2 linked regions of the Prochlorococcus marinus CUG1416 genome follow. The protein of the gene in region 1 binds, or shares a complex with, the protein of each later gene. Links are inferred from orthologs where the notes say so. Each region holds a gene or a part of one and is shown on either strand. Other genes may lie near its edges. The genes, in order: HA146_RS01295 and cdaA.

What was found.
Region 2: the proteins of HA146_RS01295 (region 1) and cdaA are in contact, whole or in part, in a crystal structure (PDB 7OJS), measured with the Bacillus subtilis proteins. The link is inferred for Prochlorococcus marinus CUG1416 from one-to-one orthologs.

Annotation. Positions count from the first base shown.
Region 1 is NZ_JAAORM010000002.1:8,005-21,350, reverse strand. What follows is about bases 2,307-5,116. They hold HA146_RS01295 (phosphoglucosamine mutase), read left to right. Parts: upstream 2,307-2,940; coding sequence 2,941-4,293; downstream 4,294-5,116. Other genes in these bases: HA146_RS01285 (DUF3177 family protein), read left to right, coding at 5,053-5,116; trmB (tRNA (guanosine(46)-N7)-methyltransferase TrmB), read right to left, coding at 4,301-4,930; HA146_RS01300 (thioredoxin domain-containing protein), read right to left, coding at 2,307-2,804. Outside these bases: global nitrogen regulator NtcA, read right to left, coding at 1-236; HA146_RS01315 (cob(I)yrinic acid a,c-diamide adenosyltransferase), read left to right, coding at 441-1,022; dcd (dCTP deaminase), read left to right, coding at 1,027-1,620; thyX (FAD-dependent thymidylate synthase), read left to right, coding at 1,622-2,254; more of HA146_RS01300, read right to left, coding at 2,259-2,306; more of HA146_RS01285, read left to right, coding at 5,117-5,676; ileS (isoleucine--tRNA ligase), read right to left, coding at 5,998-8,904; HA146_RS01275 (hypothetical protein), read right to left, coding at 9,027-9,455; HA146_RS01265 (fatty acid desaturase), read left to right, coding at 9,831-10,817; Asp-tRNA(Asn)/Glu-tRNA(Gln) amidotransferase subunit GatC, read right to left, coding at 10,819-11,112; HA146_RS01255 (DNA-3-methyladenine glycosylase), read left to right, coding at 11,290-11,874; HA146_RS01250 (aspartate carbamoyltransferase catalytic subunit), read left to right, coding at 11,896-12,912; HA146_RS01245 (DUF565 domain-containing protein), read right to left, coding at 12,915-13,256; HA146_RS01240 (hypothetical protein), read right to left, coding at 13,268-13,346. UniProt on the Bacillus subtilis protein: Catalyzes the conversion of glucosamine-6-phosphate to glucosamine-1-phosphate. Glucosamine-1-phosphate is used for cell wall biosynthesis.
Region 2 is NZ_JAAORM010000004.1:68,069-84,942, forward strand. The notes cover bases 8,053-10,876. They hold cdaA (diadenylate cyclase CdaA), read left to right. Parts: upstream 8,053-8,922; coding sequence 8,923-9,831; downstream 9,832-10,876. Other genes in these bases: lysA (diaminopimelate decarboxylase), read left to right, coding at 8,053-8,894; HA146_RS05785 (isoprenyl transferase), read left to right, coding at 9,835-10,638; bioB (biotin synthase BioB), read left to right, coding at 10,645-10,876. Outside these bases: HA146_RS05745 (aminotransferase class I/II-fold pyridoxal phosphate-dependent enzyme), read left to right, coding at 1-1,388; HA146_RS05750 (phosphatidate cytidylyltransferase), read left to right, coding at 1,404-2,261; HA146_RS05755 (alpha/beta fold hydrolase), read right to left, coding at 2,274-3,173; HA146_RS05760 (iron-containing alcohol dehydrogenase), read right to left, coding at 3,182-4,273; HA146_RS05765 (ATP-dependent Clp protease ATP-binding subunit), read right to left, coding at 4,289-6,817; rimI (ribosomal protein S18-alanine N-acetyltransferase), read right to left, coding at 6,997-7,434; more of lysA, read left to right, coding at 7,521-8,052; more of bioB, read left to right, coding at 10,877-11,652; HA146_RS05795 (rhodanese-related sulfurtransferase), read left to right, coding at 11,649-12,581; HA146_RS05800 (hypothetical protein), read left to right, coding at 12,594-13,094; lipA (lipoyl synthase), read right to left, coding at 13,091-13,990; recombination mediator RecR, read right to left, coding at 13,994-14,593; photosystem II reaction center PsbP, read left to right, coding at 14,697-15,254; HA146_RS05820 (ABC transporter ATP-binding protein), read right to left, coding at 15,271-16,874. UniProt on the Bacillus subtilis protein: One of 3 paralogous diadenylate cyclases (DAC) in this bacteria, catalyzing the condensation of 2 ATP molecules into cyclic di-AMP (c-di-AMP). Upon expression in E.coli leads to c-di-AMP synthesis.

The sequences.
Region 1 (13,346 bases):
TAAACTCTTGACAACCTTACGGCTCCTCTTCTTATCAGATAAACCCTCTCTGCAGGATCCCCAGGAAAAAAAATTGTTTTAGATCTCTCTACCATTTCTGTGCTTGCACCCTCTAGACCTTTAATTACTTCCATTAAAGTTCTATTTATTGGAAAACGTTCTCCAATAGAGTTAATTTTACTTTGTCCGGATTGTTGCGAACTAAAGCGGCTGAATCCTTGAGAAGCAGGTATCATAAATATCTTGACTATTAAAAAATTTAAGGAGACACCTTAAAATTTCTTGTATCAACAGTAACAATTTTTAATTCTTATTGTTTTCTCTATAAACTTTTTCAGGCTAGTTTCAACTTTCTCAACGCTTTTTTAAGTAAAATTACACTATATGCAGTGTAAGTAAATTAAACTTATACTGCATGTAGAAAAAGAAATCTAAAATTAATGGTAATTAGTTCGTCTAATAGTTATTCCAAAAGTAATCCTGATGTAGTAAAAATAAGTTCTGTTAACAAAATAAACTTAAAAAGATTCCCGCAAAACGGGCAAATCCAAATCTATCAATCTTCTTATAGAGGAAGTTATTCCTCTATCATTAGAGACTCTCTTAGAAATGCTGCTCTTGGAAGGAAAGTGCTTTTAGTACAATTTATGAAAGGAGGGGTTAAACAAGGAATTGCTAATGCAGTAAAGCTTTGCGGTAATTTAACTTGGGTAAGATCATCACATTCTTTTGATCACTATCATTCTGAAGAAATTGAAAATAATAAAGACTTAAAAGAATCTATTCATGAATCTACTTATGAGTTATGGGATTTTTGCAAAAAAGAATTACTTTCTGGTGAAAATGACCAAATTATACTTGATGAAATTTCTCTTGCAATTGAGATGAAAATTATCGATAAGGATGATTTGATTTCAACACTTGAAAACCGATTTATATCAGGAGATGTAATCCTTACTGGTACAGATATTCCTAAAGATTTATTATTAATGGCTAACCAAATTACCGAACTTCGCTCATAGAACGATGCTTAAAAATGATCTCTGGATAAATCAAAAAGCGGCTGAAGGAATGATAAACCCCTTCCAATCAAATTTAGTACGGCATCTTGATCCTAACAATCAACAAAAGCCAGTTTTAAGTTACGGATGCTCCTCATATGGCTATGATTTAAGACTTTCATCAAAAGAATTTCTAATTTTTAGACATATCCCGGGTACTGTGATGAATCCCAAAAAGTTTAATCCTGATAATTTAGAACAAACTGTTCTTCACCATGATGATGATGGAGACTTTTTTATTCTTCCTGCTCACTCATATGGTTTAGGGGTAGCTTTAGAAAAGATGAAAGTACCAGAGAATATAACTGTAATTTGCATAGGCAAAAGTACTTATGCCAGGCTAGGGATTATAGTTAATACAACGCCTGCAGAGGCAGGATGGGAAGGTCACCTAACATTGGAGTTTAGTAATAGTTCTGGTGCAGATTGCAGAATTTATGCCAACGAGGGTATCTGTCAACTACTCTTTTTTGAAGGAGACCCTTGCTCTACAACATATGAAGATAGAAAAGGTAAATATCAAAATCAACCAGAAAAGGTAACTCTAGCAAAGATCTAAAATGAGTAAAGTTAAATTGATTTCGCTAACACCTGATGCGGAAAAAACAATGGCTTACATTGCAAGAGTGAGTAATCCAAACAACCAGAAAAATGAAGATTATTCAAAATTACTGAGTTATTGCATTAAAAATGAACATTGGAGTGTATTTGAACAGTCATTTATGACCTTACAAATCGAAACCAATAGAGGGATTGCAGCTCAAATATTAAGGCATAGATCGTTTACTTTTCAGGAATTTTCACAGAGGTATGCAGACAGTTCTCAATTAGGAGATATTCCTTTACCAGAGCTGAGAAGACAAGATTTTAAAAACAGGCAAAATTCTATTCCTGACCTCCCTGATGAATTAAAAAAAAGATTCAATGCAAAAATTGCATCACATTTTGAAGCTGCTTCAGAATTATATGAAGATTTACTTGCTGAAGGAATAGCTAAAGAATGTGCGAGATTTGTTTTACCATTAGCAACTCCAACAAGGATCTATATGTCCGGGTCATGCAGATCATGGATACATTACATTCATTTAAGATCAGCTCATGGTACTCAGGAAGAACACAAGTCTATTGCCCAAGAATGCAAGTCTATGTTTAAACAAAGTTTTCCTATCGTATCAAAATCTCTAGATTGGTAAATTTTCATCCATGACTACGAGGATTAACTTTATTTTTATTATTTTCTTTTAATATTGAAAATTCATTATTTATAATTTCTTCGTGAGATTTTGCTTCTTTTTCTATTTGATCAATAGAATCTTTTATTGTAAATTCTTCTTGTTTACCAATAAAAGTCAATCTTAAATTACCTTTTTTATCAAACAGATTAACTTGAGGAATCCCATTAACATCAAATTTCCGGATGTAATTATCCCATTTTTGATTATCAACATTTAAAAAAACAAAATTAAAATCTTTCTCGTATTCCTCTTTTAATGAAGATACTTTTGGAGCCATTTCTTTGCAAACTTCACACCACTCAGCATAAAATTCAAGGAAAGTAGGCTTATTGTTTTTAAAAGCTATTTCAGGATCAACAGATGATTCTCCAAAACTCTTAAGAAGATAAGTTGATTGAAAAATGATATTTCTGAATAAAATCAAAGAAATAATAATAACAGCAATAAGTAAAACTAGTATTGCATTAAAATTTGGTTTTAATAGTGGCTCTCTACTCTCAGATTGCATTATAAATTTTTACTTACTAAAGACATTTTAAATAAGTTAGACAAATAAAGAGAATTTAAATAGATTACCTTTTAATCAACTGATAAAATAAGAACTAAACAATGATCAGAATATATTTAATTCCTGAAATCTAATTATGCAATCAATCTTTGGAACTGATGGGATAAGAGGAAGATTTAATAAAGAGATAACTTATTCTCTAGCCTATAAAGTTGGATATGCTTTAGGTTCAAATATAGAAAATAATAATCCAATAATAATTGGAAGAGATACAAGGATAAGTGGAGATATTCTGCTTCAGGCAATAACAAAAGGAATAAATGAAAGTGGCAGGAAATTTATAAATCTTGGAATATGCCCTACCCCAGCTATCCCTTTTTTAATCAAAAAAGAAAAAATGAGTGGAGGGGTAATGATATCTGCTAGTCATAATCCACCAGAATACAATGGCATAAAAATCTTTGATCATAATGGTCAAAAAATTACTAAAGAATTTGAAAATAAAATTCAAAAATTAGTTGAGGAGCAAAATCAAAATCAATCAGTTACTAAAAAAGAGTTCTCTTTAAAAACGAATAAGGAACTTATGGATATTTATATGAAAAGCTTAATCCACACAATGGACGGAGAAAATTTAAGCGGCTTGAAAATAATATTAGACACCTGCTATGGATCAGCGACAACATGCGCAAAAGAAATTTTTCGGAATCTTGGAGCTGATGTAAGAGTTATCAATAACTTAAAAAATGGTTTAAAAATTAATATGAACTGTGGTTCTACTAACCTTGAACCAATAAAAAAAGCATTAGAAGAAAATCCTGCAGACATGGGATTTAGCTTCGATGGAGATGCCGATAGAGTAATTGGATTAGATTCTAAAGGCAATGTATTAGATGGAGATCATATTCTTTTTCTTTGGGGGAGAGAACTTATGGAACAAAAGATTCTTACAAATAATTTACTAATATCAACTCAAATGGCAAATTTAGGTTTTGAAAAGGCCTGGAACAAAATTGGTGGGATTTTATATAGAACTGATGTAGGAGATAAATACGTTCATGACGCAATTAAGGAAAAAAGAGCTGTTTTAGGAGGTGAGCAGTCAGGTCATATACTTTCAAAAATTAATAACTTTTCTGGAGATGGGATACTGACTGCACTTCAAATAGCTAAATACTGTAAAAAGAAAAATATTACTTTAAATGATTGGTTTAAAACCAGTTTCGACCCTTTTCCTCAGAAACTAACCAACATCAATTTAGATTTTAATATTAATAAAATAAATCCAAAAACCAAAATCTTAATTGATCGAACTATAGAAATTTACCAGGCAAACAATACAGATAATTTTAGAGTTTATATAAGGCCTAGTGGTACAGAACCCTTAATGCGAGTTCTTGTTGAGGCCAAAAATCAGACGAAAGTCAATTCTTTATCAAGTGAAATAACAAACAAACTCTCTTTAGAAATTAATAAAATAATGAATTAATTATGAATCAGATTTTTATATAAATCCTATCAAAAATATCAAGTTGTTTAACAATCACATACTTCTCCCTATTAGTTTTAACTTTATTTGGATTAAAACTTTCGGAATAATTAAAATCCTCTTTATCTATTTTTTTAAACTTAGAATTATCAGATATAGTGCAATCCATATAATCAAATAAATCCTTTACATCAGTTTTTATAAAAATCAGGGATCCTTTTTGCAATGAGTTTGAGAGAGTATTAATAAATTCCGTCTGAATTACGCGCCTTTTATAATGTCTCTTCTTAAACCATGGATCTGGAAAGTTAAAAGAAATACTTTTTACATTCTCTATAAAAAATTTAATCTGGATATCATTAAAAATATTATTAGCACTGCCAAATACAAAATATAAATTTTTAATTCCTCTTTCTCGCACTTTTAATTTAGCAGTTTTAACTAATTTCTCACGTATTTCAATTCCTAAATAATTCCAACTGGTATTAACTAAAGCTAAATCAAATAGAAACTCACCCGCTGCACAACCAATATCCAAATGCAGATTCAATTTAGGATCACCAAACATTTCAATCAAAGAAGGGATTCTCTCAATTTCATTAAAATTTTTACTAAGCGGATTAACATGCTGTCTCATACAATTATTAATCTATTCCTCGGCAATAATATAAAGATTCATAATATTCATAACTATGACAATAGTAAGTTAAAAAGTAACAGTTTGATGTTTAATTATTATGTATATAAAAAGAAAAAGTTTTGAACGTTTTTAATCAACTTTCTATTTGGCTATCTTTTAATCTTTCAATAATTTTCCTTGTTGGTATTCCTATTACTTTATTCTTTTGGTCAATTCAAAAAAGAAATCAAGCTGTTAATAAACTTCTATCAATTTATTGGAAAATATCCCTTTTATTTTTTATAAGCCTTTTACTTTTAATAGGCAAGTTTAATTATGCTCTTCTAGTAACAAATATTTCAACGTTATTAATGACAATTTCAGTTTGGTTTTGGAACGATATAAATGATGAATTAAAAGAATATAACTTTACTTACCCCCTTACCACAACGACAAAAGTCTGGAGATGGTCTCTTTCTTTTATATCTCTAAATTTCTTAATCCAAAGTTTGCAAAACTTTAACTGCTTTTCTTCTATTAATTCTGCTGCATGTGAGATATGGCTTCAGCCTTCTTCAGATTTATATATTATAATCAAAAATTTATTTAATTTTTTCTTCGGAGCTAACTTTACTCAGCCAATAGCAAAGTTTTTAGGATTATTTTCATTATTAATCTATTCTTTAGGATTGATTCAATGGTCAATAATTAAATTCCCTAAAAATGGAAGAAACTCTTCCTTCTATGAAAATGACAGATATTGATTTATTAAATAACTTAGAAAAAATAAGTTCCTTGATACCTAATAGGGTACTTAAATAATAGGGTACTTAAATAATAGGGTACTTAAAATAGAGGGTTACATTCTAAAAGAAAATAATAAAGAACAGTTAGAAATAATTATTTTCAAAGGTTTCAGTAGCTCTACCACGCATCCAATTGAAATAGATTTATAAAAGAGTTCTTGAATTTAGATATATACTTACTAAGTTTAAACTTCTTAAAGCACCCTTAAAGGAAACCAAAGAAAACTTTATAAGAGAAAATCAAAACTCAGTTTTCTTTTTGAATCACAAAAATTGTATTTAAGAACATTCAAGATTAATAATATTTGAACATCTTTTGCATAATTTTGTATTGTGAATTCCACTAAAAGTTTCTTTTTGATAATGCCAGCATCTATCACATTTTTCACCACCAGCCTTTAATATTTGGATCTTTCCAAGTTCATTTTTATCGATAATTAGAGAATTCCCAACCAAATCGGATACCTCTTGGAAATTTGAAACTATAAGCCAATCCCTAAATAAATCTACATCTTCATTACCAAATCTTTTTAGCCAAGTCAGAGAATCTTTTACAACTTTATCTTCAGGTAAATAATTAACCTCTGTTTCTAAAGCTGCTCCTATTATTTGTTTGTTTCTACATCCTTCTATAGCTTTATTAATTTCAACTCTCAAATTTCTCAAATTCATGATGTGTTCATTAAGAGTTTGATTTTTCCAGGACTGTGAAAAAATTGGCCATCCTCTTTGAAAAACTGATTTTTCTTTAGTTGAATATGGAATATTTTGCCAAATATCTTCAGCCATATGACAAAGTACTGGAGAAATAAGAACAGCTAAATTCTCAACAACTTTAGACATTACAAACTGACACGATCTTCTCCTAAATTGTGATTTAGAACTTACATATAACCTATCCTTGGCAATATCTAAATAGAAATTTGATAGATCTACAACGCAAAAACTTTGTAAGATTTGAAAAAATTTTGAAAATTCATAATTTTCATAAGCATTTGATATTTGATCTGTAACCTCAACTAGTCTGCCTAACATCCATTGATCTAAGAGCGGCAATTGATCAATTTCAAAACTATCAATATTAGGGTCATAATCATGAATATTCCCTAGAAGATATCTTGCTGTATTACGCACTTTTCTATAAACGTCTGATAGCTGCTTGAGTATATTTGAACCAATTGGAACATCTACTGAATAATCTACCGAGCTTACCCAGAGCCTTAGGACATCAGCTCCATAAGCAGGGTCCGTTTTTTTATTATTACCGCCATTAATAATTATATTTGGATCAACAACATTACCTAAAGATTTACTCATTTTTCTTCCATTTTCATCTAGTGCAAAACCATGAGTTAAAACTTTCTTATATGGAGGTTTATTATTAACTGCAACAGATGTGAGCAAAGAAGACTGGAACCAACCTCTATGTTGATCTGAGCCCTCTAAATAAAGATCAGCTGGATATTGTAATTCACTTCTTTGTTCACACACTGCGGCCCAACTAGATCCTGAATCGAACCAGACATCCATTGTATCTGTTCCTTTTTTCCATAAATCAGAATCTTTTGCATAATTTTCTGGCAATAGATTCTTAACATCCCAATCCCACCAAATATCTGCTCCATGTTCACTAAAAAGTTCTTGAATATGATTAATTATCTCGCTATTTAGGAGAATTTCATTACCATTTTTTTTATAAAAAACTGGAATTGGAACCCCCCAAGACCTTTGCCTAGAAATACACCAATCCCCTCTACCAATGACCATAGAATAAATTCTTTTCTTTCCAGTAGCTGGCATCCATTCAACATCTTCGATTGCCTGTAATGCAGATGATCTGAAGCCATTTACAGATGCAAACCATTGTTCTGTTGCTCTAAAAATAGTTGGTTTTTTGGTTCTCCAATCATAAGGGTATCTATGCTTATAATTTTCTTGTAATAGTAGGAAATTATTTCCCTTTAAATGTTCAATAATTAAATCATTTGCATCTTTAAGGACATTTGATCCTTTGAATTGGCCTGAATATTCATTTAAATTTCCTTTTTCGTCAACAACACATGTTGTAGGTAGATCATATTTCTGCCCCACATTAAAATCATCTATCCCATGACCTGGTGCAGTATGAACAATTCCAGTACCTGATTCTGTAGTGATGTAATCACCGCCAATCACAATTCTGCAATTTTTATTTTTGGTAGGATGTTGATATTCAATATCTTCCAAGGAAGCCCCTTTAACCTCAAGAAGAGTCTTTAGATCTTTATTAAATTTGTTACTAATTTCAGAAGATAATTCTTTTGCAAAAAGGTATATTCGTTTATCTTCATCAATAGCAAAAACGTATTTTATTTTTGGATTAACTGCAACTGCTTCATTTGCGGGTATGGTCCATGGTGTGGTGGTCCAAATAGTTATGAAAGAATTACTTAGAAAAACATCCTTTTCAATATTGGGATTTTCTTGGCAGAATTCTAATAAAATGTTTTCAGATACTTTAGTAATTTTTAAGGAAACATAAATACTTTTTGAATAATGTTCATCAGGATATTCTAATTCTGCTTCTGCGAGTGCAGTCCTCGAACTTGGACTCCAATGAACAGGTTTAAGACCTCGATATATATAGCCATTTAAAAACATTTTCCCAAATACTCCAATTTGAGCAGATTCATAACTTTTCTTAAGAGTTAAGTAAGGGTTATCCCAATCTCCCCATATGCCCCACCTTTTAAAACCCTCCATTTGATTGTTTATTTGTATGTATGCATAATCTGTTGCTTTTTTTCTTAGATTTAGAGTATCAAGATTCTTTCTTTCATCAGATTTTAAATTCTGAAGTACTTTTAATTCAATAGGTAATCCATGGCAGTCCCAACCAGGAACATAATGTACCCTGAATCCTCTCAAGGTTTTGTATTTATTTATTATGTCCTTTAAAACTTTATTGAGAGCATGACCCATATGCAGAGCTCCATTTGCATAAGGTGGGCCATCGTGCAATGTAAATGTTTTTCCTGAGTTGTTTGAACCTAATTCGAAATCAATATTATTATTAGCCCAAAAATCTTGAATCTCAGGTTCTCTTACAACTGAGTTAGCACGCATTGAGAAGTCAGTTTTAAGTAAATTTAAAGTCTCTTTATAAGAAAATTCTGATTTCTTTTCTTTGTTATTTTGAGATTTCATACAACGGTAAAGGCGATATTGGTGATCAATAGAATTGTTTGAATAAATCTAATTTACTATATTCTTTCTTATATTGACCTGGAGTTTTTTTGGCATGTTGCAAATAACTAATTTATTTGATTTCAGACTTTTATATTATCATTTTTATCATTTCTTACCCACTTTCTTGGGCTTGTATTTTGATTTTTGCTACCAAAATTAAATAAATTTAAAGGTTTTGCAAAATTCCTAACTCCAAGATTAATAGCCTCTAATATTTTCGAAAAATTATTTTTGAATTCCACAAAGGTAGTTAATTTATTCTTTTCTTTATCTGTCAATTGATTCCATCTAAATAAAACAATCTCTATTAGATAGAAGATAACTAGTACTGTTAATAAGAGGAAAATTACAACAAATGACTCATCTATAGTTTTATTTTTAATTATTAATACGAAACCTACTAATAAATTCAAAAACGCTTTTATTAAGTCTTTTGGTCTGCCTAGCTCAAGATAAAATAAAGGTACGATTAAAAATAAAGCCCCAATTAAGATATAAAAAGATCCCAAATAAACTATCAAACTACTAATGTATAAATTATCAATTTAATTATAAGAAGTTGATAATAATAAATAAACATCCTATTGGAATTTCCTAAAATGCGGTCGGGGAGACTTGAACTCCCACACCCGAAGATACGAGTACCTAAAACTCGCGCGTCTACCAATTCCGCCACGACCGCTCAAATAAAATAATAATTGAAAGTGGATTGTTTTAAAAATATTTTTAACTTAAGATGATTAATTTGACACATAAAAATTAAATTAAATATGTCTTTAAAACTTTTTTTAGATCTAAACATGCACTCATATAAAAATATTAGGTATATTATTTAGAGAATATAAGAAACGATTTCAAACTTAACAAATAAAAATACAACACAAATTACTAATTCTTCAAAAACATTTAATTGGCAAAAGGAGATAAAAAATTATGTAGATCCGCCAAGTTTCTGGAATCCAACATTAGGTCTTTTTTTTGCCGGTTATTTTCTCGCTTTTCTTAGCATATGGCAATGGTATAGAGGGGTATGGCCTCTACCTTTACTTGTAGCAACTGCTTTTTTAGCTTTACATATTGAAGGTACTGTAATACATGATGCATGTCATAAAGCTGCCCATCCAGTTCCTTGGATAAATCAAGCCATGGGTCATGGTTCAGCAATTATTTTAGGATTTAGTTTTCCAGTTTTCACAAGAGTACATTTACAACATCATATTCACGTAAATCATCCAAAAAATGATCCAGATCATATCGTGAGTACTTTTGGTCCAATATGGCTAATTGCTCCAAGATTTTTTTATCATGAAGTATTTTTCTTTCAAAGAAAACTTTGGCGAAAATATGAATTACTTCAATGGGGTATTGAAAGATCCATCTTTATAACAATAATTTTGGCAGGTATAAAGTTTGACTTCATGAATCTAATTTATAATCTATGGTTCGGACCAGCATTAATGGTGGGAGTTACTTTAGGAATATTTTTTGATTATCTTCCTCATAGACCTTTTCGATCAAGAAACAAATGGTTGAATTCTCGAGTTTATCCAAGCAAATTCATGAATTTATTAATAATGGGCCAAAATTACCATCTCATTCATCATCTTTGGCCTTCGATTCCTTGGTTTGAATACAAATTAGCATATGAAAAAACTAAGCCATTATTGGATATAAAAGGCTCCCCTCAAAGAGTTGGAATTTTTGAAAGTAAAGATGATATTTTTAACTTCATTTATGATTTATTAATAGGCGTAAGGAGTCATAGCAAAAGGAGGGGCAAGATAAGAAAAATTATAAATTTATATCCAGGCTATAGAATAAAAAAATTTTTATTAAAAGTAGTCAATAAAACTTTTATTGGAAGCAACTAATTCATTCATTAATAATTTTTGGTACTTTAAAGTATTTATCTTCTCTAGATGGGCCTAAATCTAAAAGCTCTTCTGTGCAATCAGAATTTTTCTTTTCGTCTTTTCTAAATACATTAACAACCTCTATAGCCCTTGTTGTACAAGGCACATCATAGGTATCAATTTTTTCGAGTTGTTTAATATATTCCATTATTTTTTCTAATTGTTCTGCGTGATTATTGATTTCATGCTCATTCAGTTCCAATCTCGCTAAATAGGCAACTTTTTTTACCTCCTCTCTAGTTATTTTTGTCATACTTTTAATATTCTTAGTAATTAAATAATAGTTTATTTAGAACATTTTTATTCATATATCCCTTGAATTTCAAATAATTATAAAAAACTAATAATCACATCTTTTTGAAAATCAATTTCAATTAATAGCCCCAACTATCTTTCTCGGCTAAAAATGATATTAGATAAATATTGAAAAATAGAAAAACACTTATTTCCAAAGAATTTTTTTTATCGGCACTCCCAATTTGTTGCCCCTGATTTAATAGGCTGCTATCTCATCAAAAAAAATAATGAGAACGATCGAGTTAAGGGGGTAATTGTTGAAACTGAAGCTTATTCACAGGAAGAAGAGGCCTGTCATGGCTACCGTAAAAGAACTGAATCGAATAAATCATTATTTGGCAAACCTGGAACATTTTATATCTACAAATCTTATGGAATTCATCATTGTTTAAACATAGTTACTGATAAAGAAAATTTTGCAAGTGGTGTATTAATCAGGGCAGTTTTTATCTCAAAAAAAAATGAAAGATTAGCTTCTGGACCTGGCCTAGTTACTAAAACATTCGGTGTAGACATTTCATTTAACTCACTTGAAGTTATTAATAACAATTCTTTATGGATTTCTCAAAGCGACTTAAATCTAGAAAAAAAAGATCTTATTCAAACTACGAGAATTGGCATATCAAAGGCAAAAAATATAAAATGGCGTTGGTATCTAAAAAATAGTAGGAGTGTAAGTAAAAGATTAAAAGGTGATAGAACACCTAAATTTAAATAATCATTTAACTTTTTAAGCATAATGCAAATTTGGCCTCATAAACATATCCACACACTCGCTAATTTTTCAATTCAAGATTATGAGTCAGTATTTGAAATGGCTTATAGATTTGATGCACTAAAGAATGCCGGGACGAAAAAGATACCTGCTTTACAAGGGACCTTAGTAACGTCTTTGTTTTTTGAAGCTAGTACAAGAACAAAAAACAGCTTTGAACTTGCAGCAAAAAGACTATCTGCGGATGTACAAACTTTTGCGCCATCCTCTAGTTCTTTAACAAAAGGCGAAACAATTATTGATACAGCGATAACTTATTCTGCTATGGGGGCGGATATATTAGTTATAAGACATTCATCAAGTTACATAACCTTTGAGATAGCTAAAAAACTTGATGCAATAAATTCCAAGACTTCTGTTCTTAACGCTGGCGATGGATTACATAGTCACCCCAGTCAAGGTTTGCTTGACATTTATTCATTAATAAAATTCTTTTCCCAAAAATCATTGAGTCCAGATGTTTTAAATTCCAAAAAAATTCTAATAATTGGAGATGTTAATCATTCAAGAGTGGCAAGATCAAATCTTTGGTCTTTGAGTGCATTCGGTGCAGACATAATTTTATGTGGTCCTAAGACATTAATAGCTGATGAATTTAGCAATTTTTTAAAAAATCCTGCGCCGAATCAAATAGAAGATCCTGTTAAATCAAGAGGCTCCATAACAATTTCTAGATCATTAGAAGAATCAATAAAAATTGCAGATGCAATTATTGTTTTAAGACTCCAGAAAGAGAGAATGATAGAGAATTTACTAAGCAGCATAGATTCTTATAGTTTAGATTATGGCTTAACCCCAGAGAAATTATCTTTGAATAGTAAAGAAATTCCAATTCTTCACCCTGGTCCTATTAATAGAGGTATTGAAATAAGCAGTAAAGTAGTAGATGAATATCCTAATTGCTTAATCAATAATCAAGTGGCAAATGGTATCCCTATAAGAATGGCTTTACTTTATCTATTAAAGAAATACAACAAATAAATTTATAGCAACTTAAGACTTTCAGTAAAGAAGCCATAAAATAATCCCAATCTTAAAGAATCTAATAAAAGTACTAAGAATTTCTGTTTCCTTTCAAATCTAAAATTTCTTCTTAGAACTATTAAAATTTCAATAAAAACTACTGATAAGAAAGCAGCCAAAGGATCCATGAGTTCCACAACGGCACTTACCATACCAAGAGAACTACCAAAAAAGTAACCAATTAAAAGTGTAATTAATGATATTGAATATCTTCGCCATGGATTATTAGCCCAAATACTTAGTGTCTGAATATTTTCTACAATCTTTAATTGAAACTTTGTTTTTTGAGGTCTAACAACCATTTTGCTTTAAACTAAGCTGCTTCGGATTTTGATCTAATTTTAGTATTTCCTTCTACTAATTCAAGTAATGCCTCCAACTGAGCCATTATT
Region 2 (16,874 bases), on another replicon or contig:
GTATTTCATCTTTTCTGACTAAAAAGTTTTTAAAGTCACTTTTCTTTCCCGCTCATAACAGAGGGGCAGCTTTACCCAAGAAATTAGTGCAATTATTAAAAAATCAACCTGGGTATTGGGACTTACCGGAACTACCAGAGATAGGTTCACCACTATCCCAAAACGGATTAATTGCCAAAACCCAAAAAGAATTCTCTGACAAATTTGGGGCGAAAGGATGTTTTTTTGGAGTCAATGGAGCCTCTGGATTGATACAATCAGCGGTAATTTCAATGGCAAAACCTGGAGAAACTATTCTGATGCCAAGAAATGTTCATATAAGTGTTATAAAAATCTGTGCGATGCAGAACATACATCCAATATTCTTTGACCTAGATTTTTCATCAGAAACCGGTCATTACAAACCAATAACAAAAAAATGGTTGAAAAATGTATTTAAGAAAATAAATTTTAATGAAAAAAAAATTGTAGGGGTAATTCTAGTAAATCCTTCTTATCATGGTTATTCGGGAGATTTAGGCCCTTTAATAGATCTTTGTCATCAAAAAAGTCTACCTGTTTTGGTTGATGAAGCCCATGGTTCATATTTCCTTTTTTGTGAAAACCTTAACCTCCCAAAGTCCGCTTTAATATCAAATGCTGATTTAGTCGTTCACTCATTGCATAAGTCGCTAAATGGTTTAACTCAAACTGCTGCACTTTGGTACAAAGGGAATCTAGTAAATGAGCAAAATTTAATCAAGAGTATTAATTTGTTGCAAACTACTAGTCCAAGTTCCTTATTACTTTCATCTTGTGAAGAGTCTATTAAAGACTGGCTTAATAAAAAAAGTTTATCAAAATATCAAAAAAGAATTATAGAGGCAAAAAGCATCTACAAAAAATTAATCCAAAAGAATATTCCCCTCATAGAAACCCAAGATCCATTAAAAATAGTATTGAATACCTCTAAGGCTGGAATTGATGGTTTTACTGCTGATAATTTTTTCTATAAAAATGGTCTTATTGCTGAATTACCCGAAATGATGACTCTAACTTTTTGCTTAGGATTTGCGAATCAAAAAGATTTTATTAATATATTTGAAAAGTTATGGAATAAATTACTATTAAATTCTAAAAAGTCTAAAAGTTTAGAAGTGCTCCAATCGCCCTTTAAATTAGTTCAAGCACCAGATATTGAAATTGGAATTGCTTGGAGGAGTGAAACTCGTAGTATACCTTTCTTGCAATCATTAAATAAAATTTCTGGAGAAATTATTTGCCCTTATCCTCCTGGGATTCCTATACTAGTTCCTGGGGAAAAAATTGACATCGATAGGTTTAATTGGATAAATAATCAAAGTTTATACAACAAAGATCTGGTAAATTTTAATATAAGAGTTATATAAACATAGAAATTTGATATGAGATTAAGAAGCGGATTACTTATAGGAATATTTGGTTTAATTGTTGTTTTATTGGGAGGATGGTTTTTTACATTAGCAACAGCGTTGCTTACTTATTTAGCATTATTAGAATTTTTTAGAATGGCAGAATTTAAAGGAATAAAACCTGCCACAAAAACTACATTATTTTCATCTTTCGTTATTATAGTTTCTGCTTATCTTGAGACCATAGGTTTGCTTGAAGGAGAAATATCAAATTCAATTTTGCCTATCTGTTCAGTTGGAATATGCACTTGGTTACTTTTGCAACCAAAACCTGGAACAATTTCAGATATTGCAGCTTCTATTTTTGGTTTATTCTATTTAGGTTTTTTACCTAGTTACTGGATTAAGTTAAGGGGATTGGATTCAGTGATAATAAATTATAATCAAGGTTTTATTTCGTTTGAAAACTTATCAAATACTACAGGTTTAAATTTAACTTTAACTTCTTGTTTTTTAATTGTAGCTAGTGATATTGGTTCTTATTTTATTGGGAAGTCATTTGGTAAAAAATCTCTTTCGCCAATATCTCCTAGCAAAACAATAGAAGGTTTAATTGGAGGAATATCCTGTTCAATATTATTATCAATATTTTTCGCATTTTTACTGAAATGGGAAAATCCATTTTTAGTTGGAATTTTGTATGGAATTTTAATTTCTCTTATGGCATTAGTTGGAGATTTAATTGAATCAATGATGAAGAGAGATGCAAAAATAAAAGATTCCGGTACTTTTTTACCGGGACATGGAGGTATTCTTGACAGAATTGACAGCTACATTTTTACTCCATCTGTTTTGTATTACATTTTTATAATTCTCAAGTATCTAAATTAATTATGATATTTTTTATTCCAGAAAATAATCATGGATAATTTTACTAGATAATGATGGTAAATCTACATGAGGAAGATGACCGCAATTTTGCAACCCTACAAAATTTAATTTATCAATTTTCCTTAAATTTTTAATCTCTTTTTTTCCAAGAATGCGATCATTTTCTCCACAAACTGCTTTAATTGGGATGTTTTGAATATATTTATGTGTTCCAGCAAACCCTCCACTTTTCGCAAATGATGCAAGTGAATTCCTCCATCCTTTACAACCTAAATGAATTGAAGCAATTTGCTCTTCCATTTCACCAACACATTCATCTGGGAAAGCAAATGCTTGCCTACAAAGACTTTTTCTGACCTGCGGCAATCCAAGAAATGAGGCCCCAATTTGGTTAAGAGGAAAAGGAATGTTCTTAGGTTCTCCGAACAATCCTGCAGGAGATAAAAGGATAATTTTATCAATAGAATCAGGGAATTCAAAAGAAAGTTTTAAAGCTGTTGAGCCTCCCATAGAGGCACCAATAATTTTTAGATTCTTTGTTATTTGTAAGGTCTTAAGGAGATCAATTAAATATGAAATTATTTTTGAGGGATTGTATTCATTTGTTGCGCACCTAGGACTAAAACCAAACCCTAACAGATCAGGAATTATAACTTGGAAATTTCTTTTTAATGATTGATATATTCTCCTAAACTCTAAAAAACTACTGTCAAAGCCATGTAGGAGAAGTATAGGTTGACCTTTTCCTCCCATGACCACAGGGAATTTCATAGAATTCCAGTTCTCATTGAGTTTAATCCACTTAACATCATTTGCCAAATAAAGACCTAATGGATCTAATAGAGATATTCTGGCACTCTCAAAATAATCAAGATTCAAATCGCTAAGTTGTTCGAAATGGGTTTTAGTCAAAAAGATAATTATATTTTGATTTTTTGTTGTTCAAAATTTGCAATGACCTGAACTATATCCTGTTTATGAATTTCAAAAGGCAAGAAGTGAATCTCAGATTTATCTCGACAAGTAAAGTTAGCAATTTTCTCTAAATTGTTATTTTCAAAAACATTTATTCCAAGTTCTGCAATAGTAGTTGGCAAATTCAATTCTTTCATAAGTACCAATAATTGTTTACTTGATTGATCAGCTAATTTATTATTATTTTTCATTTCTTCTAGTCTCAATTGCAATAATAATCCAACCCCAACAATCTCACCATGTAAGAATTTATTTGGGGTTATTATCTGCGTGATTGCATTATGGATAGCATGTGCGGCAGCAGTCCTACACTTTCCTCCCCCAATTCCACCTACTAATCCTGCTGTAAGTCCACACGCTTCTATAGTATTTCGCCAAGAAAGATTATTTTCAAATTCACCCTTAAATGCTTTTTCACCATCTATTAGTAGTTGATCTCTTAAAACTCTTGATATCTGAATAGCTTGTTGAACAAGGCCATCATCAATTGTTGAACTTGTTATTGAGGATTCATACCATTTTGCCAAAGCATCCGCTATGCCACTTGCAAGAGTTCTTGATGGAGCTGTTTGAATAAATTTATGATCATATACTAGGATTTTCGGACAAGATCCTAATGCAACATCCTTTATGAATTGACCATTTTTTGTATAAATATTAGATAAGGCTGTCCAACCTGCACAGGTAGAGGCGCTAAGAGGGACTGTAATACAAGGGATATTAAGACAATCTGCTATATATTTTCCAGAATCTAGAACTTTTCCACCTCCAGCCGCGATAACAGAATCATGATTATTCTTTAAGATGATGTTCTTTACTCTTGAAATGTCTTCATAACAACAATCAAATTGTAAATTAGCAGAATTAACATTAAGTTTTTGATTTTTTAAATCAATGAAAATTTTATTTCTCAGATTATTAGTATTAATGCCTCTCCCTACAATTAATGGCCTTTTAGTTAGTTTGGTAATTTGAGGTAAAGATTTTTCCCAGGCATAATTTCCCCTATATATACTTTCTGGAGAGATTGACTGCATATTTATTTTGAATAACTAGAAATTAGCACTTGCCAACTCTTGAGGAGATTCTTCAGAAGAAATATTAATTGTAACTTTTTTATTATCATCTATATCAACTAAAGCCTTATCTCCATCTTTTATTCTCCCAGACAGAACTTCTTCCGCCAAACTATCCTCTAATAAGCGCATAACAGCTCTTCTTAAGGGTCTTGCACCATAAGCAGGATTATAGCCTTCTTCAACAAGTCTTTCTTTGAAAGCATCTGTTACATTTAATTTAATGCCCTTATCTTGTAATCTTGCAAAAACCTCTTGCAACATTATTTCAGCAATTTCTTTAACCTCATTTTTAGTTAGTTGCCTGAATACAATTATTTCATCAAGTCTATTTAAAAATTCAGGTCTAAAATATTGCTTTAGTTCTTCGTTAACTAAAGATTTTATTCTATTGTATTGGCTATCTTCAACAGAATCACCTGAAAATTCAAATCCTAAACCGCCTCCTCCTTTCTCTATCACTTTAGAACCAATATTAGAAGTCATTATTAGCAAAGTATTTTTAAAATCTACAGTTCTACCCTTTGAATCTGTTAATCTACCATCCTCGAGTAGTTGCAATAATAAATTAAATACATCTGGATGAGCCTTTTCAACTTCATCAAATAAAACAACAGTATATGGACGTCTTCTAACCGCCTCAGTAAGCTGGCCACCTTCATTAAAACCAACATAACCAGGAGGGGAACCTATAAGTTTACTAACTGTATGTCTTTCCATAAATTCTGACATATCTAATCTAATCATTGCTTCTTCACTACCGAAGAAATATGAAGCCAAGGATTTAGTCAATTCAGTTTTACCAACCCCAGTAGGTCCTGAGAAAATAAAACTTGCGATAGGCCTATTAGGATTTTTCAATCCAACTCTTGCTCTTCTAATAGCTTTAGAAACAGCCTTTACAGCTTCATCTTGTCCAATTAGTCTTTGGTGAAGTGTTTCCTCCATATTAAGGAGCTTGACTGATTCGGTTTCTGTTAGTTTTTGAACAGGTACACCTGTCCACGAAGCAACAATATGTGCTACATCTTCTTCACTTACTAGAGGGTTTTGTAAGAGTTTTGAATCATTTTTAACAGAATTAGTATCAATATCATTTTGATCTTTAGATGTAGATTCTTTTTTATTTTCCAATATCTCCTTAATTTTTGTAGATAATTCGATCTCTTTTTCTCTTAATTGGCCAGCTTGATCAAAATTTTGGTCTCTTACAGATTCTTCCTTTTGTTTTTGGATTTGTCTTAGTTCTTTATCTATTTGTTTGGCTTCAGGGGGAAGTTTAGAATTTATCAAACGAACTCTACTTCCTGCCTCATCTATAAGGTCTATAGCCTTATCAGGTAAAAATCTATCAGATATATAACGATCACCTAGATGAGCTGCAGCCTCAAGTGCGTCATCAGTAATTTTTAGACGATGATGTTGCTCATAACGTTCTCTAAGACCTTTTAAGATTTCGATTGTATCTTCAATAGATGGCTCCCCAACCATGACAGGTTGAAATCTTCTTTCGAGTGCAGCATCTCTTTCAATATGTTTTCTATATTCATCGAGAGTTGTTGCTCCAATACATTGAAGTTCTCCTCTGGCTAATGCTGGCTTCAGAATGTTCGCAGCGTCTATAGCCCCTTCAGCAGCTCCGGCACCAATTAAAGTATGCACTTCATCTATGACAAGTATTACATTACCCGCAGTTTTAATTTCTTCCATTATTTTTTTTAATCTTTCTTCAAATTCTCCTCTATATTTTGTTCCAGCAACTAAAAGTCCTATATCAAGAGTTAAAACTCTTTTTTCTTCAAGTATGTCTGGAATATCTCCTATTTGTATTCTTTGAGCTAAACCTTCTGCAATAGCTGTTTTACCTACGCCAGGTTCACCAATGAGAACAGGATTATTTTTTGTTCTCCTACCTAATATTTGAACTACACGATCTATTTCTGAATGTCGTCCAACTACTGGATCTAGTTTTGATTCACTAGCTAATTTTGTTAAATTTGTTCCAAATTCATCAAGCGTAGCAGTTTTTAAGTTACCCTTACTTGAATTTGTCCCACTACCAACTTCAGCTGTTTCTCCTAACATTCTTATAACTTGAGTTCTTACTTTGGTAAGGTCAATAGTAAGATTTTCAAGAACTCTTGCAGCTACGCCCTCACCTTCTCTTATTAAGCCCAGTAATAAATGTTCAGTTCCTATATAGTTGTGCCCTAGTTGACGAGCCTCTTCAAGAGATAATTCTAAGACTCTTTTTGCCCTAGGAGTAAAGGGTATTTCAACTGCTACAAAACCTGAACCTCTACCAATTATCTTTTCAACTTCAATCCTTGAGTCTTTTAAGTTAACTCCAAGTGATTTAAGTACCTTTGCTGCGACCCCCGTTCCTTCTCCAATTAAACCTAAAAGAATTTGTTCCGTTCCTACGAAATTATGGCCAAGTCGTCTAGCTTCCTCTTGGGCAAGCATAATGACTTTTATAGCTTTTTCAGTAAATCTTTCAAACATTAGAAGATTAAATTCCTACTAATAACCTACCAGCAATATGACAATTTTGTGTTCAGAATGAGCTTTTGTGAATACCCAAATGTATATTTTATTCAAGTAAAATTAAATTTTTTAGTGATATAGCAGTAAATTATAGTAATTTCAAGCATTCTGGTTATCCGAACAAACAAATTTTTAAGTTATTTTGTTATTTTTTTTTCTTTTAGAAGAGCATCCGAACCATCTTTATAATAGTTTTTTCTAACCCCGACAGTAGGGAAATCGAAGCGGCTATAAAATTTTTGACCAATAACATTACTCCTAGATACTTCCAAAAGTAATTTTTTTACATTTAATTTTTCACATTGTTTTATTAAATAGTTCATAAGGTAAGAGCCAAAACCCTTTTTCCTAAACTTCTGGTCTACTACAAAATAATTTATTTGAGCTTCGTCAAGAACAACTTGAAAAACGCACACTCCTATAAGTAAATTATCAATTAACAAACCGACGATTTTTGTACCCTGCTTTTTGAATTCACTACCCCATTGTTTTTTGGTCCATAACGAAAGTGTATTTAAATCTAATTCATAACATAAATCAATATCATTCTCATTTATTCGTTTAATAGATATCATTTAATAATGAATATGTATTCAAAAAACCGGAATTAAAGTCATTATAAGATATGACAACTAAGAATGACTTTATTTAGAGATCTCCCATGGAAGAAAAAAAATCCTTTTTAAGACAGACAATTGACCTGGAAAGTCCAAATAAGAATATCGTACCTGTTACTACTTCCGTAGAAGTTGATGGAAAATTATCAGTTGGTGGATGTTCTGTTGAAGAATTAGTTAGAAAATATGATTCTCCTCTTTATGTTTTGGATGAAATCACTTTGAGAAACTCTTGTAGAGCATATAAAAAAGCATTAAAAAAATACTACCCAGGAAAGTCTCTACCGATATATGCATCAAAAGCAAATAGTTCAATTTTTATGAGTAACCTTGTTTCCTCAGAAGGTTTAGGACTTGATGCGGTTTCAGAAGGTGAATTATTAACTGCTCTAAAAGGCGGGGTACCAAATGAAAAGATTGTTTTTCATGGTAACAATAAATCTGATAAAGAGATCCAATTCGCAGTCAGAAACAATATAAAAATAATTGTAGATAATGACTTTGACTTAAAAAGATTAGAGGCAATTTCAAATTCATTAAATCATGACTTAGAGATCATGATTCGCTTTACTCCTGGAATAGAATGCCACACACATGAATACATAAGGACAGGATCATTTGATAGCAAGTTTGGTTTTGGAATTGAATATTTGAATATTTTGTTTGCCAGTATAAGAGAGACTAAACATCTAAAATTAACAGGGATACATGCTCATATTGGTTCCCAGATTTTTGAACTAGAACCTCATAATGATCTTAGTGAAATTATGGTAAAGGTAATTTTAGACGCCAAAAAATTTGGCCATAATATCGAGGAACTAAATGTTGGTGGAGGTTTAGGTATTAAATATACAGAAAGTGATGATCCCCCTTCAATTGATGAATGGGTAAAAACAATTTCTAATTCTGTTATTAAGGCTTGTCAAAAAAACAATTTAGATTTCCCTACATTAATGTGTGAACCTGGAAGATCTATTGTATCTACAGCAGGTATAACAATTTACAAAATTGGAGCCTTTAAAGAAATTCCAGGTATCAGAACATACTTATCTGTTGATGGTGGGATGAGTGATAATCCAAGACCAATAACATATCAATCAAATTATTCTGCATGTTTGGTAAGTAATCCCCATAATTTTAATTCCAAAAATAAATATACTATTGCTGGTAAGCACTGCGAATCAGGAGATGTATTATTCAAGGAGATAGAATTAGCAGATTGCAAAACAGGTGATCTAATTTGCGTTTTTGGTACTGGTGCATACAATAATTCAATGAGTTCTAACTACAACAGAATTCCAAGACCTGCTGCAATCTTAGTTTGTGATGGTGAAGCAGAGATTATTCAAAAGAGAGAAAGTCCATCTGATCTTTTAAAATATGATGTCTTACCTGATCGCTTTATTAAACAAAATTAGGTACATTTAAATTAATTTTATTATTAATGTGAATTTCTGGGGGATTATAAATTTAAATCTTTTATTAGATGTTTTATTTGCTGTTGGTTTTGGACTTTTATTATTTTCTAGAGTAAAAGAAAAGAGGACACTTTGGCTTTTAAGAGGATATTTGTTTTTAGTCTCATCCGCATGGTTTATACAAAGATATGCCTACCTTCCATTAACATCAAAATTAATTGATGCAGTAGTACTCGCTTGCTCTCTTTCATTAGCGATTCTTTGGCAAGGTGAGCTTAGAAGATTAATGGAATTATTAGGCACTGGTAGGTTAGCTGTTTTACTAGGAAATCCACCCAAGGAATTTAGAGCAACTTCAACAACTATTACTCAATTAGTTGATACTGCAGGTAAACTCTCTCAAAATAGAAGAGGTGCTTTAATTGTTGTAGATTTGGGGAGTGACTTAAGGCCCGAAGATTTTTTATATTCTGGTACTAAAATTGAAGCACAATTGTCAACTGACCTTTTAATAAATCTTTTTGCAACAGATACACCTTTACATGATGGTGCAGTTCTTGTGAAAGGTAACAAAATAATATCTGCGGGTGTAATACTTCCTCTATCCAGGCAAGGAATTAGTAGATACGGCACAAGACATTTAGCCGCATTAGGAATCACAGAAAGATTTGATAGATGTATTTGTATTGTTGTTTCTGAAGAGACAGGTACATTATCCTTAGCGAACCAAGGCAAACTGGAAAGACCAATTACAAGCAGTAGGTTACAAGAACTTCTTGTAAATTTAATTGGTAATCAAAACTCTATAGGAACAAGCAAATCATCTTTAAGTAAAAATGCCTTATCCCAAAACACAAACCAAAGTGATAACATTATCACTGATATAAATGTAAAAGAGTCCAATAAATCAGAAATCTTTACTCACAAAAAGGATTAACTAATGAGCTTAGGGAAAATAATTGACAAGGCAAATAATGACTTATTCAAGAGAATAGATAAGCAAAAAGTACCAGAACACGTAGCAATAATTATGGACGGAAATGGGAGATGGGCCACTAAAAAAGGCCTACCTAGATCATTTGGTCATAACAAGGGCGTTAGTGTATTAAAAGAGATTATTAGAGCATCAAACAAATTAGGTTGTAAGATACTTACTGTTTATGCTTTTTCAACTGAAAATTGGACAAGGCCAACTAAAGAAGTTGATTTCCTTATAAATCTTTTTACCGAAGTTTTAAAAAATGAAATTAAAGAGATACATCAAGAATCAATTAAAATAAAATTTATTGGGGATTTAACCCCCTTACCAGAGACTTTAAAAAAAACAATTTACAGTTCAGAATCTCTAACTAAAAACAATAATGCTTTTTTATTAAATGTTTGTGTAAATTACGGAGGTAGACAAGAAATAGTAAAAGTTGCGAAAGAACTAGCATTAAAATCTTCTTCTGGGGAAATAAATCCAAGTGAAGTTAATGAAGAATTATTTAATTCAACGCTATTAACTCAAGGAATTAATGATCCAGAATTACTAATAAGAACAAGTGGAGAAAAAAGGATAAGTAATTTTCTTTTATGGCAATTAGCTTATTCAGAAATTTATATATCTGACGTATTGTGGCCTGACTTCAATGAGTTAGAATTTCTTAAAGCAATAATTGATTACCAATCAAGGAATAGACGTTTCGGCGGTATAGAATCATTACCAAATGGATCTTATGAAGATTCTCAATGTACTTCCTAACAAAAAATGACTAATTCGAATAATCATTTATTAAGAGAGATTAGGTTCGATTGGAATAAAGAGGAGATATTAGAAATACTTAATATGCCTCTGATTGATTTAATGTGGGAATCACAAATCGTTCACAGGAAATTTAACAAATACAACATTCAATTAGCATCATTGTTCAGCGTAAAAACTGGTGGATGTGAGGAAAATTGCTCGTATTGTAGTCAATCAATTTATAGTACTAGCGAAATTAAAAGTCATCCACAATTTCAAGTTGAAGAGGTTTTAGCAAGAGCACAAATAGCAAAAAAAGAGGGTGCAGATAGGTTTTGTATGGGTTGGGCATGGAGAGAAATTAGAGATGGGAAGTCTTTTAATGCAATGCTAGAGATGGTAAGCGGCGTTAGAGATCTAGGGATGGAAGCATGCGTTACTGCTGGGATGCTTACAGAAGAACAAGCTTCTAGACTGGCTGATGCAGGTTTGACTGCTTATAACCACAATCTTGATACTAGTCCTGAGAATTATAAAAATATTATTACGACTAGAACTTATCAAGACAGACTAGATACTATCAAAAGAGTAAGAAATGCTGGGATCAATGTTTGTTGTGGAGGAATAATAGGTTTGGGTGAAACTAATGGCGATCGAGCATCTCTTTTGGAAGTGCTTTCAAACATGAATCCGCACCCTGAAAGTGTCCCTATAAATTCATTAGTGGCTATTGAAGGTACTGGTTTAGAAGATAATCAAGAAATTGATTCTATTGAGATGATAAGGATGATAGCTACAGCCAGAATTCTTATGCCTAAAAGTAAAATAAGATTAAGTGCAGGGCGAGAAAAGCTTTCAAAAGAAGCACAAATTTTATGTTTTCAATGTGGGGCAAATTCAATTTTTTACGGAGATGAGTTACTCACTACTACAAATCCATCTTTTCAATCAGACAGAAAACTCCTTAAAGAGGTTGGAGTAACATTTAATAAAGATTTTGAGACTTGTGAAAAAACATTATCTTCTTTATGAAAGTCAAAAATTATAAAATAGTTTCTCTTTATTCTTTCTTCCCATTTCAAGAAAACTTAATTCTTGATCTCAAAAATAAATTATTAAAAATCGAAAATGAATCCGATCTTTCGGGTTTATTAATTGTTGCAAGTGAGGGTATTAATGGAACTATTTGTGCTGAGAAAAATGTAATTGATATTGTTATCAATTTACTTAACAAATATACAGATAATAGAAATTTGAATATAAAAGTAAACTTTTCAAAAAAGAAAGTCTTCAAAAAATTAAAAATAAAAATCAAGAAAGAAATAGTCACCATGGGTGTCCCTGAAATAAACCCTTCTCAAGATAATGGGACCTATATTAAATCAGCTAATTGGAATAAGTTAATTAAAAATCAAAATACAATAGTCATTGATACTAGAAATCATTATGAGGTTTCTTTAGGAACATTTCAGAATTCTATAAACCCAAATACAAGAAACTTTAGCGAATTCCCCAAATGGGTAGATGATAAGTTAGATAACCACTTAGAAAATAAAGAGTCTAAAAATATAGCCATGTTTTGTACCGGAGGTATTAGATGTGAAAAAGCTACTAGTCTATTAAAAAAGAAAGGGTATAAAAATATCTATCATCTGCAAGGGGGGATTCTGCAATACCTTAATGATGTAAAAGATGAAAAAAACTTATTTGAAGGTGAATGTTTCGTTTTTGATAAAAGAGTTTCTTTAGATCATAAATTAGAAAAAGGTTCCTATTCCATTTGTCATGCATGTGGAATGCCTGTTTCAATTCAAGATCAAAAAAGAATAGAGTATAGAGAGGGTATTCAATGTCATTTCTGCATAAATCAATTCAGTGATGATGATAGAAAAAGATTTGAAGAAAGGCAAAAACAGATCGATAAATTGAAACTGGATAATCATAAAATCTATCAGGATTAATTTTCCAAAATTATGAAAGTTGAAGAATTAGAAAAATTAGCAGGTACCATTGGATTATTAATTAAAATTCAAGTTAGAGAAACTCTTGGATTATGTTTTTTTAGAATCGTTATAGCAGAACAGAAAGATAACATCATAAAGATTTGGGCCGAAATGAAAGGTTGGACTTATTTAAATAAACAAGGTATTCAGCTTGATACATTAAGAATCCTTAGTAAAGCTCCCGCTTTTGTTTCAGAATTAATTTGGGCAACAACTATGGCTTGGGCAATTGAAAAGAAATCAAGCAACAAAGCAAGACTTTTAGCTATTTTTGATAGTGAAGGATATAGTAAAAAACTTGTAAGATATTTCAAGTTAATAGGCTTCAGAATTGTGAAAGAAGTTGGTTCTAGCCCAGCAGATCTTTTATTAAGATTGGTCTGGGGAGGTGCAGGTACACTTATGAACGGGGAATGTATTTCAATATTGAAAAAACTTGAAAAGAAACTCTATTTAATTAAAAAAAGTTAACCCGCATGATAACTACTTCTAACTAAGGGGCCAGAAGATACTTTCTTGAATCCCAATTCCTTAGAAAAATGATATAAATATTCAAACTCTGATGGATCCCAATATTTCTTAACCTCCAAATGATTTAATGAGGGCCTTAAATATTGACCAATTGTAATTTGATCACAATCTATTTTTTTAAGATCATAAATTGTATGTTTTATTTCATCCAATGTTTCCCCAAGACCTAACATAATGCCTGATTTAGTTTGAACACGTGGAGCAATATCTTTTGACTTTTTTAGTAAACTCAACGATTTTTTATAATTTGCACCTCTCCTAACTTCTTTTTGAAGTCTTTCAACAGTTTCAAGATTGTGATTAAAGCAAATTGGATCTTTTTCTAAGATCATTTTCAATCTATCGGTCTGAAGATTATTAGTTTCATTGAAATTTTTGCCCCCTCCCCATAAATCGGGAGTTAAAACCTCTATTTTTATAGTTGAATCAATTTTTCTAATCTCATCAATTGTAGATATAAATAAATTTGCACCATGATCAGGGAGATCATCTCTAGCTACAGATGTCAAAACAACATATTTCAGATTTAGTACTTTTACTGCTTCAGCGACTTGTTTACATTCATCAATATTAATAGAACTAGGTCTACCTTTATTTACCTGACAAAAAGCACAAGAACGAGAACAGATCGATCCACCTAGTAAAAAAGTGGCTGTTCCTGAGGCATAACATTCTGCTCTATTTGGACATCTTGCTTCTTCACAAATAGTATGAATATTTGATTTTTTGATGAGTGTTTGTATTTTTTCGAACTCTGAAGCTTTACTAATAGGAAATTTTATCCAGGAGGGAAGTCTTAATATTGTTTCTTTCTTGATTAGATTATTGTTTATCATTGTCTAATTTAGTATTGTTCTTCCTTCTAAGGCTCTCGCAAGTGTAACTTCATCCACATATTCAAGTTCACTGCCCATTGGGAGGCCATATGCAATCCTCGTAACTTTAGTAAAAGGGGCTAACAATTTTCCAATATAAAGACTAGTTGTGTCTCCCTCAACACTAGGAGTTAATGCCAATATGATCTCATCTATTTCAGATTTACTAACTCTTTCTACTAAGCTCCTTATTTCTAAAAGTTCAGGGCCAACAGAATCCATTGGAGATATTAAACCACCAATAACATGGTAGACTCCTTTAAATTCTCTGGCACGTTCTAAAGCAAGCAAATCTTTGGTTTCTGCTACTACGCAGATTAGTTTTTGATTTCTTTCAGTATTTCTACAAATTTCACATTCATCTTCTGAAGTCAAATTGAAGCATTTTTTACAACGCCCAACATTACTATGGGCTTCTAACAGAGCCTTTGAAAAATCCCTTATTGTGCTTTCAGGTTGTTTTAAAATAAACAAAGCTAACCTTTGAGCTGTTCTTGGACCAATCCCTGGGAATTTCTCAAAATGACCAATTAATTTCGAAAGCGGTTTGGTATAGTTAATCAAAATCAAACTATTTCTAGAAATAATTTAGACGCAAAATTCTGAATTGCCATAATTGTTTGCTTTTAATGTCTTATTATGTTTTTAGTTAATAATTTCAAACAAAATGAAAAATATTAAATTTAACCCTTTCAAATATTTATTTTTGATTTTTTTATGTTTAACACTTAGCGCTTGTAGTGGAGGTCTAAATGCAGGATTAGAAGCTTATCAAAGCCCTGATGGAAGATATGCGTTTTTATATCCAACAGGATGGACCAGAGTAAAAGTCGATGGAGGACCTGAAATTATTTATCATGATTTAATCAATAGTAATGAGACGTTAAGTTTAGTAATTTCTGATGTAAATAAAGAAGTTCAACTAGAGCAATTGGGGAGCCCAAGTGAAGTAGGTCAAACATTAATTGATAAAGTCATTGCTCCCGAAGGTTCAGGCAGAGATGTAAACCTTATAAATTCTAATAAGAGGGAGGCATCCAATCATATTTTCTATGATTTAGAGTATGAACTAAATTTAAATGAAAAGTCCCGACACGAACTAGCTACCGTTGTAATTGATAGAGGAACACTTTATACTTTTGCTATAGGAACAAATGAAGAGAGATGGAATAAAGTTGATGGAATGTTTAATAATGTAATTGAATCATTTAACTTTCTAATATAGTTTTAGAAATTTTTTACTAAATACCTACTTGAACATTCCACAAATCTGCATATATTTCGTTCTGACCTAAAAGGTTTTGATGTTTTCCACTTTCAACTATTTTACCGTTATCAATAACAATAATATTGTCAGCATTTTTTATAGTGCTTAATCTATGAGCTATTACTATAGTTGTTCTTTCTTTTGTGATTTTAGATAATGATTTTTGAATTAAAGCCTCTGTTTCATTATCAACTGAGGCTGTAGCCTCATCTAATATTAATATTGGAGCATCCTTTAGAACAGCTCTTGCCAAGGCAATTCTTTGACGTTGTCCGCCTGACAGCCTTTGGCCCCTTTCTCCCACTATAGTTTTATAACCATCTGGTAATTGTTCAATAAATTTATGAGCTTCGGCGATCTTTGAAGCTTTAATGATGTCTTTAAAACTTGGGTTGATTGAGCCATAAGCAATATTTTCTTGTACACTGCCATAAAATAAATAAGTTTCTTGACTTACTAAAGATATACACTTTCTTAAATCCCTCAAATTTATTTCTTTAATAGAAATCCCATCCAAGGTTATTGACCCATTATTACTATCATAAATCCTAAGAAGTAGTTTTATTATTGTACTTTTCCCAGAACCTGTTAAACCAACAATTCCTAATGTTGAGTTATTTTCAATTTTAAAATTTATATTTTTTAAAGTTAAATCTCGTCCTGGATAATTAAAATTTACATTATTAAAAATTATCTCTCCTTTGGTAAATTTAGGTTTAATTTTTATTTTTCCATCTTTTATTTTTATAGGCGTATCTATGAGATCAATTACTCTATCTATTGATGCCATAGACCTCTGAAAATCGTCTAAAACATGCCCCAAAGTAGTTAAAGGCCACAATAATCTTTGTGTAATAAACACTAAAAAACTATAAGTACCTACATCAAGTGTCTTATTCCAAGTTTGGAAACCTCCAATTAATAGAATAGCTATAAAAGCAAATAAGATTGCAAATCTTATAAGAGGGATAAAAGCAGAAGATAATTTTATTGCAGCCTTATTACTTCTTTGATAATCGAGACTTTCTTTATTTAATCTATTTAGTTCCCATTTCTCTTTAGTAAAACTTTTTATGGTCAGAATTCCACTTAAATTATTATTAAGTCTTGATGCCAACAATCCAGCTTTATTTCTAACATCTTTATATTTGGGAGCAAGCTTCCTTTGAAATTTAATTGATCCTAAAAATATTATTGGAATAGGCAAGAAAGAGAATAAAGCGATTTTAGGAGCCACAAAAATCATAGTGCCCCCAATTATTAAGACAGTTATAAATAACTGAATAATCTGATTAGCCCCTTGGTCTAGAAATCTCTCGAGTTGATTTATATCATCATTCAAAATAGATAATAGTCTTCCTGTATTATCATTTTCGAAAAAATCCATATCTAATTCCTGTATATGCTCATAAGCTTTTATTCTTAGTTTATGTTGCGATAGCTGGGCCAAATTTCTCCATAAAACCGAATATAGATATTCAAAGGAAGATTCCCCAGACCAAACAATTCCTGATGCAAATGCAAGGAAAATTAATTGAGATGGAACTTCTTTTATCCCAAAACCAGCAACCCATGAAT